One region of the Mesorhizobium sp. BR1-1-13 genome, then DNA from elsewhere that is predicted to be linked to it. Evidence: predicted binding sites of a transcription regulator. Region 1 holds the regulator's gene; the other holds the start of a gene.
What was found. Region 1 encodes PhoB, which activates phosphate uptake and scavenging genes when phosphate is short. Its sites were predicted from a motif close to TGTCATNNANCTGTCAT; they were not measured.

Region 1 (7,312 bases):
GATGCGGGCATTGAACAGGATCGCGCGTGCGATCGCCACCGACTGGCGCTGCCCGCCCGACAGCTTGATCACCGGCTCCTTGAAGCGCTGGAAGCGGGGATTGAGCCTGCCCATTACCTTGCGCGCCTCGGCCTCCATGGCGACGTCGTCGAGCGTGCCCCAGGCGGTTCTCAGCTCGCGGCCGAGGAACAGGTTGGCGGCGGCGTCGACATTGTCGGCGAGCGCCAGGGTCTGGTAGATCGTCTCGATGCCGTATTTCTTGGCATCGCGCGGATTGGAGATGGAGGCCTCTTCGCCGTTGACGAAGATTTGGCCCGCGTCGCGCTTGTAGGCGCCCGACAGAATCTTGATCAGCGTCGATTTGCCGGCGCCGTTGTGGCCGAGCAGGGCCACGACCTCGCCGGGGAAAAGATCGATCGAGGCATCGTCGACGGCGCGAATGCCGCCGAACGCGATTGAGATGTTGCGCATGTCGACCAGCGGGTTGCCGGCGGGAGCGATCCTGTCAGCCATGATTGTCCTCCTCCCTCAAACGCGTTTGCGATAGACGGTGTCGAGCCACACCGCGATCACCAGCACGGCGCCGACGACAATGCTCTGCAGCGGCGAGTCGACGCCGAGCAGCACCATGCCGGATTGCAGCGACTGCATCAAAAGCGCGCCCAGCATGGCGCCGATGATGGTTCCCGAACCGCCGGCGAGCGACGTGCCGCCGATGACAGCCGCTGCGATCACCAGCAATTCATCGAGCGTTCCGAGCACGTTGGTGGCCGAGTTCTGCCGGGCTGACGAGATCGCGGCGGCGATCGTGGCCAGCACCCCCATGATCATGAACACTTTCATCGTGATCCAGCGCGTATTGATGCCGGCGAGGTTGGCTGCTTCCGGATTGCCGCCGATGGCAAAGACATAGCGGCCGAAACGGGTGCGTTTGGTGATGAAGGTCATGACCAGCCCGACGGCGATGGCCATCAGCACCGGTATGGCGATGCCGTGGGCGATGAACAGACCGCCCTCGGGCACGGTGATGTTGTTGGCGGCTGCATATCTGTTCACGATGCCGACTGGCCACGGATAGGAATTGGCCAGCCAAACCGCGCCCATGATGACGGCGCAGGTCACCACGCCGATCAGCGTCTCGGCCCAGATCGGACGCAGCGGGAAACGGAAGCGCTTGCGCTGCACCCGCCCGTTGAACAGCGCAAGCACCACCGCAAGGCAGGCGGCGATACCGACCACCCAGCTCCAGGTCGCGCCGATCGATCCGGCCGGGCCGCCGCCCATCAGCTGGAACGTCGTGTTGAGCGGCGCCACCGTCTGGCCGCTGGTGACCCACCATGCCGCACCGCGCCAGACCAGAAGTCCGCCCAGCGTGACGATGAAGGCCGGCACTTCGAGATAGGCGATGACGAAGCCCTGGAATGCGCCGATCAACAGGCCGAGCACCAGGCCGATGACCAGCGCCAGGACCCAGATCCAAGGGTTGCCGAGCTCGAGTCCGACCATCCGCACCAGGAAGTGCACCTGGGCGAAGCCCATGACCATGCCGATCAACCCTTCGGCGGAACCGACGGACAGGTCGATATTGCGCATGACGATGACCAGCACCATGCCTGAGGCCATGATGGCGACGGCCGAGGTCTGCACCGACAGGTTCCACAGATTGCGCGGCGTGAGGAAGGTACGGCTGTCGAAATCGAGCGGATTGACGCCGAGACGCAGGCTGGACAGGACATGCAACCCGATCCAGATCAGCAGCAGCGCGCCGATCATGCCGAGCATGCGCGTGTCGATCTCGGTCGCCTTCAGGAACCGGGCGACGGCGCCGAGTTCCGACGCACGCGCGGTGTCGGCCTGCGGGTTGGACGTCGTGTCGGTCATGATTTTCTCCCACCGGCCTGCCCGTCTGACGCGGATGCCGGAAGCCAGCCTAGAAGTTACCCGCCCGGGGCGGAAAAACAAATCTTCTTGAAAAAACGCCGCGGCCTGGTAGCCGCGGCGTTCATCGCTTGAAATGGAAGATCAGTTGCAGGCCGCGACGCTGCCCGCCGCGACGCCAGCACAGACCTCGTCTTTCTTGATCCAGCCGGCGTCGATGACGACGTTGAGATTGTCCTTGGTGATCGCAACCGGGGTCAGGAACAGCGATTTGACGGTGTTCCCGCCAGGCGTGGTGAAGTCCTTGACGCCGGCGATATCGGTCATCTTCTTGCCGTCGGCCAGCTGCGAGGCGATCTCGGCGGCATTCTTGCCGAGTTCACGCGCGTCCTTCCAAACCGACACGGTCTGCGTGCCGAGGGCGATGCGGTTCAGCGCCGCGTGGTCGCCGTCCTGGCCCGACACCGGAACGGTGCCGGCCAGGCCTTGAGCCGTCAACGCCGCGACGACCCCGCCGGCAGTGCCGTCATTGGCCGCGACCACCGCGTCGACCTTGTTGTCGTTGGCGGTCAGGAACTGTTCCATGTTCTTCTGCGCGTTGGCCGGCAGCCAGCCATCCGTATAGGCTTCGCCGACATTCTTGATCTTGCCGCTGTCGATGGCATCCTTGAGCACTTCCATCGAGCCGGAGAACAGGAAATCGGCATTCGGATCGGCACCCGAGCCCTTAATGAAGACGTAGTTGCCTTCCGGCTTCACCTTGAACACTTCGCGGGCCTGCATGCGGCCGACTTCCTTGTTGTCGAAGGTCAGATAGAAGACGTCCTTATTCTCGATTAGGCGGTCATAGCCAACGACCGGAATGCCTTCGTCGAGCGCTTTCTGCACCGCGGGGCCGATGGCGGAGGCGTCCTGCGCCAGGATGATCAGCGAATTGGCGCCCTGCGAGATCAGGCTCTCGACGTCGGTGAGCTGCTTGCCGGGATTGGACTGGGCGTCGGCGGAAATATACTTGTCGCCGGCGGCTTCGATCGCCTTCTTCATGGCGGCCTCGTCGGTCTTCCAGCGCTCTTCCTGGAAGTTCGACCAGGAAACGCCGATGACCTTGTCCTTCGCCTGCGCGACCGACGCGAGCGTCAGCGACATGGCGACACCCGCCAGGATGGCGGCTGTGAATCTCTTCATCTTAATCCTCCCTGCGCCGCGTATGGCGCGACCAAACAGGCCCTTAGGCCGGCACAAAGGCTCTATTTTTTCGAGCCTCGAAAAAACACTGATCCATCGTCGGAACGCTGTCAACGCCGATTCTGATGTATTTTGATGCCCTCGGGAATTTTTTTCGAGCTCCGGAATAAATAATGACAGCCAAGGCCGGTTCTGCCAGTATCTGACGGTCGTCGGGGCCTGGGGAGAGAACGCGGCGACCGGGAGGATGCGAGGAACATGTCGGTCGGAATCCGCCACGACGATCTGCGCCGACGCAACCGGGCGATGGTGATCGCGGCCGTGCGCCGTGCCGGGCAGCCATCGCGCACCGAGATTGCCGCGACCACCGGGCTCAGCCATTCCACCATATCGGCGATCTCCTCCGACCTGATTGGCGAAGGCATCCTGGCGCAGAGCAAGCCGAGCGAGGCCGGTGCGCTGAAACGCGGCCGGCCGCAGGTCGGCCTCAGCCTCAACCCTGAAGCCGCGGCGGTGATGACCGTGGTGCTGTCGCTGAATTTCCTCTCCGTCGCAGTCATCGACTATGCCGGGCAGGTGATATCTGAAGAGCAGCGCCGGCTGGACACGCTGACCCTGTCGCGCGAGGCGCTGATCGATGAATGCGTGGCCATCGTCAGGCGGCGGTTCGAAGATCCCGACCTCGACGTCGGCAGCATCGCCCGTATCGCGCTGGCGATCCAGGGCATCACCGACACGGATGCGCGCACCATGCTGTGGTCGCCGATCACGCCGCAGACCGACATCGCCTTCGCCGACATACTGGAGACCGAGTTCGGCATTCCCGCCACCATGGAGAACGATTGCAACATGATGGCGGTGGCGCTGCGCTGGCGCGATCCCCAGCGCTACCGCGACGACTTCATCGCCATCCTTTTGTCGCACGGCATCGGCATGGGCCTGGTGTTGAAGGGTGAACTGTTCACCGGCACCCATTCATCCGGAGGCGAGTTCGGCCACATGATCCATCGCCCCGGCGGGGCGCTCTGCCGCTGCGGGCGGCGCGGCTGTGTCGAGGCCTATGCCGGGAACTATGCCATCTGGCGCAACGCTAGGCAGCTTGGCGAGGACACCGAGCCCGTCGACGTCAGCGACGCCGACATGCGCACCCTGGCGGCCTCGGCGCGCGAAAAGGACGGGCCGGAGCGCGAAGCCTACCGCAAGGCCGGCGAGGCGCTGGGCTATGGCCTTGGCAGCCTGTTCGCCCTGATCGATCCGGCGCCGGTCGCCATGGTCGGCGTCAGCGCGGCCGCCTTCGACCTGATCGAGCCGGCATTGCGCGAGGCGATCGCCCAGACCGCCGGCGGCCAGCACTCGAAATCGATTTCCTTCGACACCGAGCCGAACGAACTGCCGCTGATCCGCGAGGGTTGCGCCATGCGCGCGCTGACCTTCGTCGACCAGGAAATTTTCGCGCCGGGGGCACAAGCGAAATCAGGCATAGGCGAGAACGTTGCGTGACATATCCCTAGTCTTCGCGGATCGCATACCCCGCGCCCCGAATGGTGCGGATCACGTCAGGCATGCGGCCATTGTTGACCGCCTTGCGCAGCCGGCCGACATGCACGTCCACCGTGCGCTCGTCGATATAGATCGTTTCGCCCCAGACATTGTCGAGCAGCTGACTGCGCGAGAACACGCGGCCCGGGTGGCGCATCATGAATTCGAGCAGGCGGAACTCGGTCGGCCCGAGCCGGATCTCGCTCTTCTTGCGGTAGACCCGGTGCGATTCACGGTCGAGCACGATGTCGCCGACCTTGAGCACGCTGGACAGAACTTCGGGCTTGGCGCGGCGCAGCAGCGCCTTGACGCGTGCCATGAATTCCGGGGTTGAGAACGGCTTGACTAGATAGTCGTCGGCGCCGGTGGAGAGACCGCGCACCCGGTCGCTTTCCTCGCCGCGCGCCGTCAGCATGATGATCGGCAGCCGCTCGGTCTCGGGCCGCATCCGGAGACGGCGGCAGAGTTCGATGCCGGAAACCGCCGGCACCATCCAGTCGAGCACAAGAAGGTCAGGGACATTCTCCTGCAAGCGGATCTCGGCTTCGTCGCCGCGCGTCACCACCTCGACCTGATAACCCTCCGATTCCAGATTGTAGCGGAGCAGCACACCCAGCGGCTCCTCGTCCTCCACCACCATGATGCGTGGCGCGATCATCGACTGGTCACCCCTGCCGTCACGCCGCTGGCGCCGACATCGCCGTCTCGTCCTGCTTCGGGCGATTGGCGGGCAATTGCGTGCCGGTCAGCACATAATAGGCATTTTCGGCAATGTTGGTCACGTGATCACCGATGCGCTCGAGATTCTTGGCGCAGAACAAAAGATGCGTGCAGGCGGTGATGTTGCGCGGATCCTCCATCATGTAGGTCAGCAGCTCGCGAAACACCGATGTGTATTTGACGTCGATGCGTTCATCGTCGGCGCGCAGCTTGGCAAGTGCCGCGGAATCGCGCGCCGCATACTCCTCGATCACCCCTTGCACCTGGATCAGCACCAGCTGCGCCATGACATCGATGGAGTGCGACAGGTCGCGCGGCGTGGCGGCCAGGCCGACGGTGCCGACGCGCTTGGCGATGTTCTTGGCGAGATCGCCGATGCGTTCGAGATCGCCCGCCATGCGGATCGAGCCGACGACATGGCGCAGATCGTCCGCCATGGGCTGCCGCTTGGCGATCAGGGTGATGGCGCGGTCGTCGAGTTCGCGCTGGCGCGCATCCATGATCGCGTCGTCGGAGACGACGCGCTGGGCGAGCGCGTTGTCGGAATTCAGGAGCGCCTTGGTGGCGCCGCCGACCATCGATGAGGCGAGATCGCCCATGTCGCGGATCAGCCTGCTGATCTGTCCGAGATCTTCGTCAAAGGCTGCGACTGTATGTTCGGCCATGATCTTGGTCCTCGTGTGCGTGGGATCAGCCGAAGCGGCCGGTGATATAGTCCTGCGTGCGCTTCTCGCGGGGCGACGTGAAGATCTTCTCCGTGCGGTCGAACTCGACCAGCTCGCCCAGATACATGAAGGCGGTCTGCTTCGATACGCGCGCCGCCTGCTGCATGTTATGGGTGACGATTACGATCGTATAATCGGCCTGCAGCTCGTCGATCAGTTCCTCGATCTTGGCGGTCGACAGCGGATCGAGTGCCGAGGCAGGCTCGTCGAGCAGGATGACCTCTGGCTTCACGGCCACCGTGCGGGCGATGCAGAGGCGCTGCTGCTGGCCGCCCGAAAGGCTGAGGCCACTGGCGTTGAGCTTGTCCTTGACCTCGCTCCACAGTGCCGCGCGCTTCAGCGCCTGCTCGACACGGCCGTCCATCTCGGCCTTGCTGAGCTTCTCATAGAGCCTGACGCCGAACGCGATGTTCTCGTAAATCGACATCGGGAACGGCGTCGGCTTCTGGAACACCATGCCGATCTTGGTCCTGAGCAGGTTGAGGTCCTGCGACCGGTCGAGGATGTTCTGGCCGTCGAGCAGCACCTGGCCCTCGGCGCTCTGCTTCGGGTAGAGCTCGTAGATGCGGTTGAAGACGCGCAGCAGCGTCGACTTCCCGCAGCCCGAAGGCCCGATGAAGGCGGTGACGCTGCGCTCAGGCAGCGACAGGCTGATATCCTTCAGCGCCTTCGACTGGCCGTAGTAGAAATTGAGGTTCTTGACCTCGATCTTGGCTTTCTCGACCGCGACTTCGGGCGTGTTCAACTCGGTGGACAACATCGGTTTCATCTGTCCTCTCTGCGTCCGGTAAGGCTGCGGGCGAAGATGCTCAGCCCGAGAACCGTAAGGGTGATTATGAGTGCGCCGGTCCACGCCAGCTGCTGCCATTCCTCATAGGGGCTGAGAGCGAACTGGAAGATGGTGACGGGCAGGCTGGCCATCGGCGCGTTGAGATTGCTCGACCAGAACTGATTGTTGAGCGCGGTGAAGAGCAGCGGCGCCGTCTCGCCGGAAATGCGGGCGATGGCCAGCAATATGCCGGTGACGATGCCCGACAGCGCCGCACGGTAGGCGACCGAGCGGATGACCACCCAGCGCGGCGCGCCGATCGCGGCGCCGGCCTCGCGCAGGGCGTTCGGCACGAGGTTGAGCATGTCCTCGGTGGTGCGCACGACGACCGGGATGACCAGGATGGCCAGCGCGACGGCGCCGGCGATCGCCGAGAAATGCCCCATCGGCCGCACCAGGAGTTCGTAGACGAACAGGCCGACGATGATCGAGGGTG
Region 2 (7,312 bases), on a different contig from region 1:
TTCTGGACGTCCGTCGCGCTCATCGTCGGCCTGCCGCTGCTCGCCTATGCGCTGAGCGGCTTTCCGCTGAGCTTCGATTTTCCGAAACAGTCGACCTTCAACCTGACCGGCGGCTTCCAGGTCAAGCCGGAGTTCCTGTCGCTCTATCTGGCGCTGTCCTGCTACACAGCGGCCTTCATCGCCGAGATCGTGCGTGCCGGCATCAGGGGTGTCAGCAAGGGCCAGACCGAGGCCGCCGCCGCACTTGGCCTGCGCTCGGGATCGATCCTGCGGCTGGTCGTGGTGCCGCAGGCCATGCGCATCGTCATCCCGCCTTTGACCAGCCAGTATCTCAACCTGACCAAGAACTCCTCGCTGGCCATCGCCATCGGCTATCCAGACCTGACGGCGACCGCCGGCACGGTGCTCAACCAGACCGGCCAGGCGGTCGAGGGCGTGCTGATCATGATGATCGCCTATCTCATCCTCAGCCTGGTGACCTCCGCCGTGATGAACGTGGTCAATGCCAGAATGGCGCTGGTGGAAAGGTAGGGCCATGCAGGAACACGACATGTCCTGGGTGCGCACCGAAATGGCCCTGGCGGAGCCGGCGCCGATCAGCGAGCGTGGCCTGTATGCCTGGGTCCGCAAGAACCTCGTCGGTTCGGTCGGCGACACCATCCTCACCTTCCTCGGCATCATCATCGTCGCCTGGGTCCTGCCGCAGGTCATCAACTGGGCCTTCATCAATGCCCAGTGGACCGGACCGGACCGGACCGTCTGCGCGACCGTGGCACAAGGTGGCATCCAGCCCGATGGCTGGAGCGGAGCCTGCTGGGCGTTCGTCAACGCCAAGTTCGGCCAGTTCATGTTCGGCACCTATCCGCTCGAGGAGCGCTGGCGGCCGATCCTGGTCGCCATCCTGTTCGCGGCGCTGCTGGTCCCTATGCTGATCCCCAGCGTGCCCCGCAAGGGCCTGAACGCCATCCTGCTGTTCCTGGTGCTGCCGATCGTCGCCTTCTTCCTTCTGGTCGGCGGCGTGTTCGGCCTGCCGCATGTCGAGACGTCGCGGTGGGGCGGACTGCTGATCACGCTCAGCCTCTCCTTCGTCGGCATCGCCGTGTCGCTGCCGCTGGGCACCGTGCTGGCGCTCGGCCGGCGCTCCAAGATGCCGATCGTCAAGATGCTGTGCATCATCTTCATCGAAGCCGTGCGCGGTATCCCGCTGATCACCGTGCTGTTCTTCGTCAGCGTCATGCTGCCGCTTTTCCTGCCGGCCGGCGTCACCTTCGACAAATACCTGAGGGCCCTGATCGGCGTGTCGCTATTTGCCGCCGCCTATATGGCGGAGGTGGTGCGCGGCGGCCTGCAGGCGATCCCCAAGGGCCAATATGAGGGCGCCGATTCACTCGGCCTCGGCTATTGGCAGAAGATGGGCCTGATCGTGCTGCCGCAGGCGCTGAAGCTGGTCATCCCCGGCATCGTCAACACGTTCATCGGCATGTTCAAGGACACCAGCCTGGTCCTCATCATTTCGATGTTCGACCTGCTCGGCGTGGTCAAGCAGAACTTCTCGGACGCCAACTGGGCGACGCCGCAGACCGCGAAATCCGGTCTCGTGTTCGCCGCCTTCGTGTTTTGGCTGTTCTGCTTCGGCATGTCGCGCTATTCAATGTATACGGAACGCCGGCTCGACACCGGTTACAAACGATAAAAAGGGGATTGGTTCATGGCCACCGAAAACGCCGTCAGCGCGGAAGAGATCAAGGTCAATGCCGCGAAGATGCACATCTCGACCACCGATGTCGCCATCGACATCATCGCCATGCACAAATGGTACGGCGAGTTCCATGTGCTGAAGGACATCAACCTCAAGGTGATGCGCGGCGAGCGCATCGTCATCTGCGGCCCGTCCGGCTCCGGCAAGTCGACCATGATCCGCTGCATCAACCGGCTCGAAGAACACCAGAAGGGCAAGATCTTCGTCGACGGCAAGGAATTGACCAACGATCTCAAGAAGATCGACGAGGTGCGCCGAGAGGTCGGCATGGTATTCCAGCACTTCAACCTGTTTCCCCACCTGACCATCCTGGAGAACTGCACGCTGGCGCCGATATGGGTCCGCAAGACGCCGAAGAAACAGGCCGAGGAGATGGCCATGCATTTCCTCAAGCGCGTCAAGATCCCCGAGCAGGCCAACAAATATCCGGGCCAGCTCTCCGGCGGCCAGCAGCAGCGCGTGGCGATCGCCCGTTCGCTGTGCATGAACCCGCGCATCATGCTGTTCGATGAGCCGACCTCGGCACTCGACCCGGAAATGATCAAGGAAGTGCTGGAGACCATGGTTAGCCTTGCCGAGGAAGGCATGACCATGCTGTGCGTCACGCACGAAATGGGCTTTGCGCGGAAAGTCGCCAACCGGGTGATCTTCATGGATCAGGGCCAGATCGTCGAGCAGAACACGCCGGCCGAGTTCTTCGATCACCCGCGCCACGAGCGCACGAAGCTGTTCCTGTCGCAGATATTGCACTGAGCGCTGCTTGGTCGAAATGGAAGGAGCCCGGCCGCGCCACAGTCGGGCTTTTTCACATTTGGCCGATCGGATCGTTTCGATTGAAATGTGATGGAACCGCAAAAACTATGCCCGGATGAGAAAACGCCTTCGTTTCCTGGCAGTGCTGGTTGCCGCGGTGGTGCTGGTCGCGGCACTCGGCACGCTGGTGCCGCGACCACTCTGGCCGGCTGCCGCGGCCGGCGAGGGCGTCAGGCACATTCTGGTGCAGAACAATCCGATCCACACCGACATCGCCATTCCCGTCGATGACGGCGTGCGCCGGCGCTTTCGCTTCCTCGCCGTTGCCGGCCAGCCTTCCGACGCGCCCGAGGTGCGCTACATCGTCTTCGGCTGGGGCGGCCGCGCCTTCTACCTGGAGACGCCGACCTGGTCGCAGCTGAAGGTTATGCCCGTATTCAAGGCCCTGACGCTTGACGCTTCAGTGATGCATGTCGAGGTCGCCGGCGATATCTCCGGACCCGATGTCGCCGGCTTCGACATCCCGGAAGACCGCTTTGCCGCATTACTCGACTTCATCGATGCGAGTTTTCAGCAAGGACCAGGCGGGCCGATCGTCATCGCCGGGGCCGCCTATTCCGATTTCGACCGCTTCTATGAGGCGAACGGCCATTTCAATGCGCTGGCCGGCTGCAATACCTGGACCGCCGCCGCCTTGCGGACCGCCGGCCTGCGCACGGGTTGGTGGAACCCGCTGCCGGTCTCGCTCGGGTGGTCGTTGCGGCTGTATAATTGGTAGGTCGCGCAGATAACGCCAACGCCTCGTTCGAGTTCTAGACCCGCCACCCATAAAGCCAGTCCAAATCCGCGGCGAGCTTCTCCGGCGTCCGCATTTTCAGGAAAAGGTTGCGCGCCAACGCCACCGGACCCCAGGCATGCCAGGCAAGGCGGTTGAGAGCGCCGCGACGTGCCACTCTCACGACGCGCGGCCGGCGCAGGCCTTCCCAGATTTGAAGACTTCCGGCCAGGTCGGCAGGAGAGGCGGCCATGACGTCGGCAAGCGTGGCGGCATCCTCGATGGCCATCGCGGCGCCCTGTGCCGCGAACGGCGTCATGGCATGCGCCGCGTCGCCGACCAGCGCGATGCGGCCCGACCTTACCCATGGCTGCTTCTGATCGACCGTATGGACCGGCCAGGCCGCCCACGGCCCGGCCAACGCCGCAAGCCTTGCCAGCGCTGGCGCGGTGCGGCGCATGGCGCCGGCCAGGATTGCGGGATCGGCGTGGCCGGACCAGCCTTCGGCGATACGCTCGCCCCTGGTGAAAGCGACGAGGTTGATGGCGCTGCCCTTGCTGACGGGATAGGCGACCATGTGAAAGCCGGGATGCAGGAAGGTGGTGACGCAGTCCGGCGCACCGATCTCTGCAAAAGCTTGCCCGGCAGGACCGTCTGCGCTGACGGTTGCCCGCCAGGCCAGTTCGCCGGAGAAGTGGCTTTTCGCAGGCTTGGTTTTCCTTCCTTGGTCGGCAAGTCCGCGCACCGACGACCAGACGCCATCGGCGCCGACCAGAAGGAAGCCTTCCGCCGCGACGGGCCTGCCACCCACATCGGCTGCCGCGGTGATGCCTGAACTGCTGATCGTGACGCTGCCAAGGCGCGCGCCGGTAGTGAGATGAACATCGGGCATGGCAGCCACGCGCGTCATCAGCGCGTTTTGCAGGTCCGCTCGATGCGCCACGAGGTAGGGCGCACCCCAGCGCGCCTCGCCGGCTCGTCCAAGAGGTACGCGCGCCAGTTCGCCCAAGGTTGCCGCATTCTTCAGCACCACGGCTTCCGGCCTGACGGCATTGGGAAGAAGTGCGTCGAGTACGCCGAGCTCACGCAGGATGCGTGTCGCGTTGGGCGAAAGCTGGATGCCAGCGCCCGCCGCCTCGAGGCGCTGCGCCTGTTCGAAGATCCGTACGGGATAGCCGCGCTCGGCGAAAGCCAGCGCCGCGGTCAGCCCGGCAATACCCGCCCCGGCGATGATGACTTGCCGGGACTGTGCCTCTGCCATTGGCCCGGCCGCTGGAAGTCAGGCGGCCTGGTCGATGTAGAGGCAGCCGGCCGGCAGCGTTTCCATCGCCGTCAGCTTCGGCGAATAGCGGTAGAGCGTCGAGCAGTAGGGGCAGACCTTCTCATTGTCGTCGCCCATGTCGAGAAACACATGCGGATGGTCGAAGGGCGGGTTGGCCCCGGTGCACATGAATTCCTTGACGCCGATATCGATCGCCGGATGGCCCGCATCGTTCTGGAAATGGGGAATGGAACCGCCTGCCATCGTCGTCTCCTTTAGCGCAGTCTGCTCAGCGTTTGGATCATAACCGGTCTGTTTGCAAGTTCGATGAAATGAAACTGTCGCAAAAGCCTGTCAGAGGATAAGTTAAGCCGGTTAACCGGCTGGAGCATCGCAGCCAGGCACAACAGCCTGGGCGCCGCCCGAAAAAGCGGCGAAGCAACCAGACGTGGGAAGAGCAGGAACCATGAACGAACTGAAGCCGGTCCAGAGCGAGTTCATCAATGCGGAAGCGGCAAGCCCGGAAGGCAATCCGGATCGTTTCGTCAATCGCGAGTTCTCCTGGTTGCAGTTCAACCGCCGCGTGCTCGAGGAATCGCAGAACACAAACCATCCGCTGCTGGAGCGGGTGCGGTTTTTGTCGATCTCCGCCGCCAATCTCGATGAGTTCTTCATGGTGCGCGTCGCCGGTCTCGCCGGCCAGGTTCGCGAAGGAATCGTGTTGAGAAGCCCGGACGGGCGTACCCCCGAGCAGCAGCTCGAACAGCTGCTGCGCGAGGTCGAACGGTTGCAGGAAGACCAGCAGAAGAGCCTCTCGGCGCTGACCGTGCTGCTCAACAAGGAAGGCATCGAGAGCATCACCCGCGACGCGCTGACCAAGGACGAGAAGGCCTGGCTGGAGGAGCACTTCCAGGACCAGGTGTTTCCGGTTCTCACGCCATTGTCGATCGACCCGGCGCATCCGTTCCCGTTCATCCCCAATCTCGGCTTCTCGATGGCGCTGCAGCTTCGCCACCGCAAGAATGGCGAGGAGATGAGCGCGCTCTTGCGCCTGCCGGTGGCGCTGAAGCGTTTCATCCGCCTGCCGGACCGCAAGCAGCATGTCCGCTTCATCCCGCTGGAAGAGGCGGTCGGCCTCTACATCGGCAAGTTGTTCCCGGGTTACGAGGTCAAGGGCTCCGGCACGTTCCGCATCATTCGCGACAGCGATATCGAGGTCGAGGAGGAATCGGAAGATCTCGTGCGCCTGTTCGAGACCGCGCTGAAGCGTCGCCGCCGCGGCTCCGTCATTCGCATCGAGTTCGACATGCTCATGCCGGCCGAACTGCGCGAATTTGTCGCCGGCGAACTCGGCGTTTCGTCGAGCCGCATCAGCGTCCTGACCGGCCCGCTGGCGCTCAGCCAGATTTCCGAGATCGTCGCCGTTGCTCGCGACGACCTCAAATTCACGCCCTACAATCCGCGTTTCCCCGAGCGCATTCGCGAGCATGGCGGCGATTGCTTCGCCGCCATCCGCGAGAAGGACATCATCGTCCACCACCCGTACGAATCCTTCGACGTGGTGGTTCAGTTCCTGCGCCAGGCGATGGCCGACCCGGAAGTGGTGGCGATCAAGCAGACGCTTTACCGCACCTCCAATGACAGCCCGATCGTGCGCGCGCTGGTCGACGCCGCCGAGGCCGGCAAGTCGGTGACGGCCCTGGTCGAGCTCAAGGCCCGCTTCGACGAGGAGGCCAACATCCGCTGGGCGCGCGACCTCGAACGCGCCGGCGTCCAGGTCGTGTTCGGCTTCCTCGAGCTCAAGACCCACGCCAAGATGTCTCTGGTGGTGCGGCGCGAGGACGGCAAGCTGCGCAACTATGTGCATCTGGGCACCGGCAACTACCATCCGGTGACCGCGCGCATCTACACCGACCTGTCCTTCTTCACTACCGATGCCACGATCGCGCGCGATGTCGCCCAGCTTTTCAACTTCATCACCGGCTATGCCGAGCCGACCGCCGAAATGCGGCTGGCGATCTCGCCCTTCACCCTGAGGAACCGCATCCTGCAGCACATTTCCGATGAGGTCGCCCACGCGCTCGAGGGACGGCCGGCGCGCATCTGGATGAAGATGAACGCCCTTGTCGATCCGATCATCATCGACGCGCTCTACGACGCCAGCCGAGCGGGCGTCGAGATCGACCTCGTCGTGCGCGGCATATGCTGCCTGCGGCCGCAGGTGCCGGGCCTGTCGGAAAACATCAGGGTCAAGTCGATCGTCGGCCGTTTCCTCGAGCACAGCCGCATCTATTGCTTCGGCAATGGCCACGGCCTGCCGTCGGACGAGGCCGTCGTCTACATCTCCTCGGCCGACCTCATGCCGCGCAATCTTGACCGTCGCGTCGAGACCATGGTGCCGATCACCAACCCAACTGTGCATGAACAGGTGCTGGGCCAGATCATGCTCGGCAACATCATGGACAATCAGCAAAGTTTCGACGTATTGGCTGATGGAACTTCCCGGCGCGTCGTGCTCGAGGAGGGCGAGGAACCGTTCAACGCGCAGGAATATTTCATGACCAATCCGAGCCTGTCGGGACGGGGTGATGCGCTGAAATCGCATGCGCCGAAGCGGATCGCGCAATTCAAGCGCCGCAAGAAGAACGCCGCCGCCTGATGCTGCTGTCCGATTCCCAGGGCCGGCTGCAGGATCGCCGACCGCTGTCCATCATCGACATCGGCTCGAATTCGATCCGCCTTGTCGTCTATGAGGGGCTGGCGC

Region 2: the regulator PhoB is predicted to act here: its motif matches at 4,877-4,893, upstream of LB533_RS09925 (RNA degradosome polyphosphate kinase).

The regions. Positions count from the first base shown of each region.
Region 1 is NZ_JAIUIH010000001.1:36,431-43,742, forward strand. It holds gene LB533_RS00195 (ATP-binding cassette domain-containing protein) at 1-513, opposite strand, end outside; gene LB533_RS00200 (sugar ABC transporter permease) at 529-1,881, opposite strand; gene xylF (D-xylose ABC transporter substrate-binding protein) at 2,023-3,063, opposite strand; gene LB533_RS00210 (ROK family protein) at 3,322-4,563, shown strand; gene phoB (phosphate regulon transcriptional regulator PhoB) at 4,571-5,260, opposite strand; gene phoU (phosphate signaling complex protein PhoU) at 5,280-5,987, opposite strand; gene pstB (phosphate ABC transporter ATP-binding protein PstB) at 6,013-6,816, opposite strand; gene pstA (phosphate ABC transporter permease PstA) at 6,813-7,312, opposite strand, start outside.
Region 2 is NZ_JAIUIH010000003.1:470,644-477,955, reverse strand. It holds gene LB533_RS09955 (amino acid ABC transporter permease) at 1-531, shown strand, start outside; gene LB533_RS09950 (amino acid ABC transporter permease) at 536-1,693, shown strand; gene LB533_RS09945 (amino acid ABC transporter ATP-binding protein) at 1,763-2,512, shown strand; gene LB533_RS09940 (TIGR02117 family protein) at 2,628-3,290, shown strand; gene LB533_RS09935 (FAD-dependent monooxygenase) at 3,325-4,548, opposite strand; gene LB533_RS09930 (zinc-finger domain-containing protein) at 4,567-4,812, opposite strand; gene LB533_RS09925 (RNA degradosome polyphosphate kinase) at 5,015-7,207, shown strand; gene ppx (exopolyphosphatase) at 7,210-7,312, shown strand, end outside.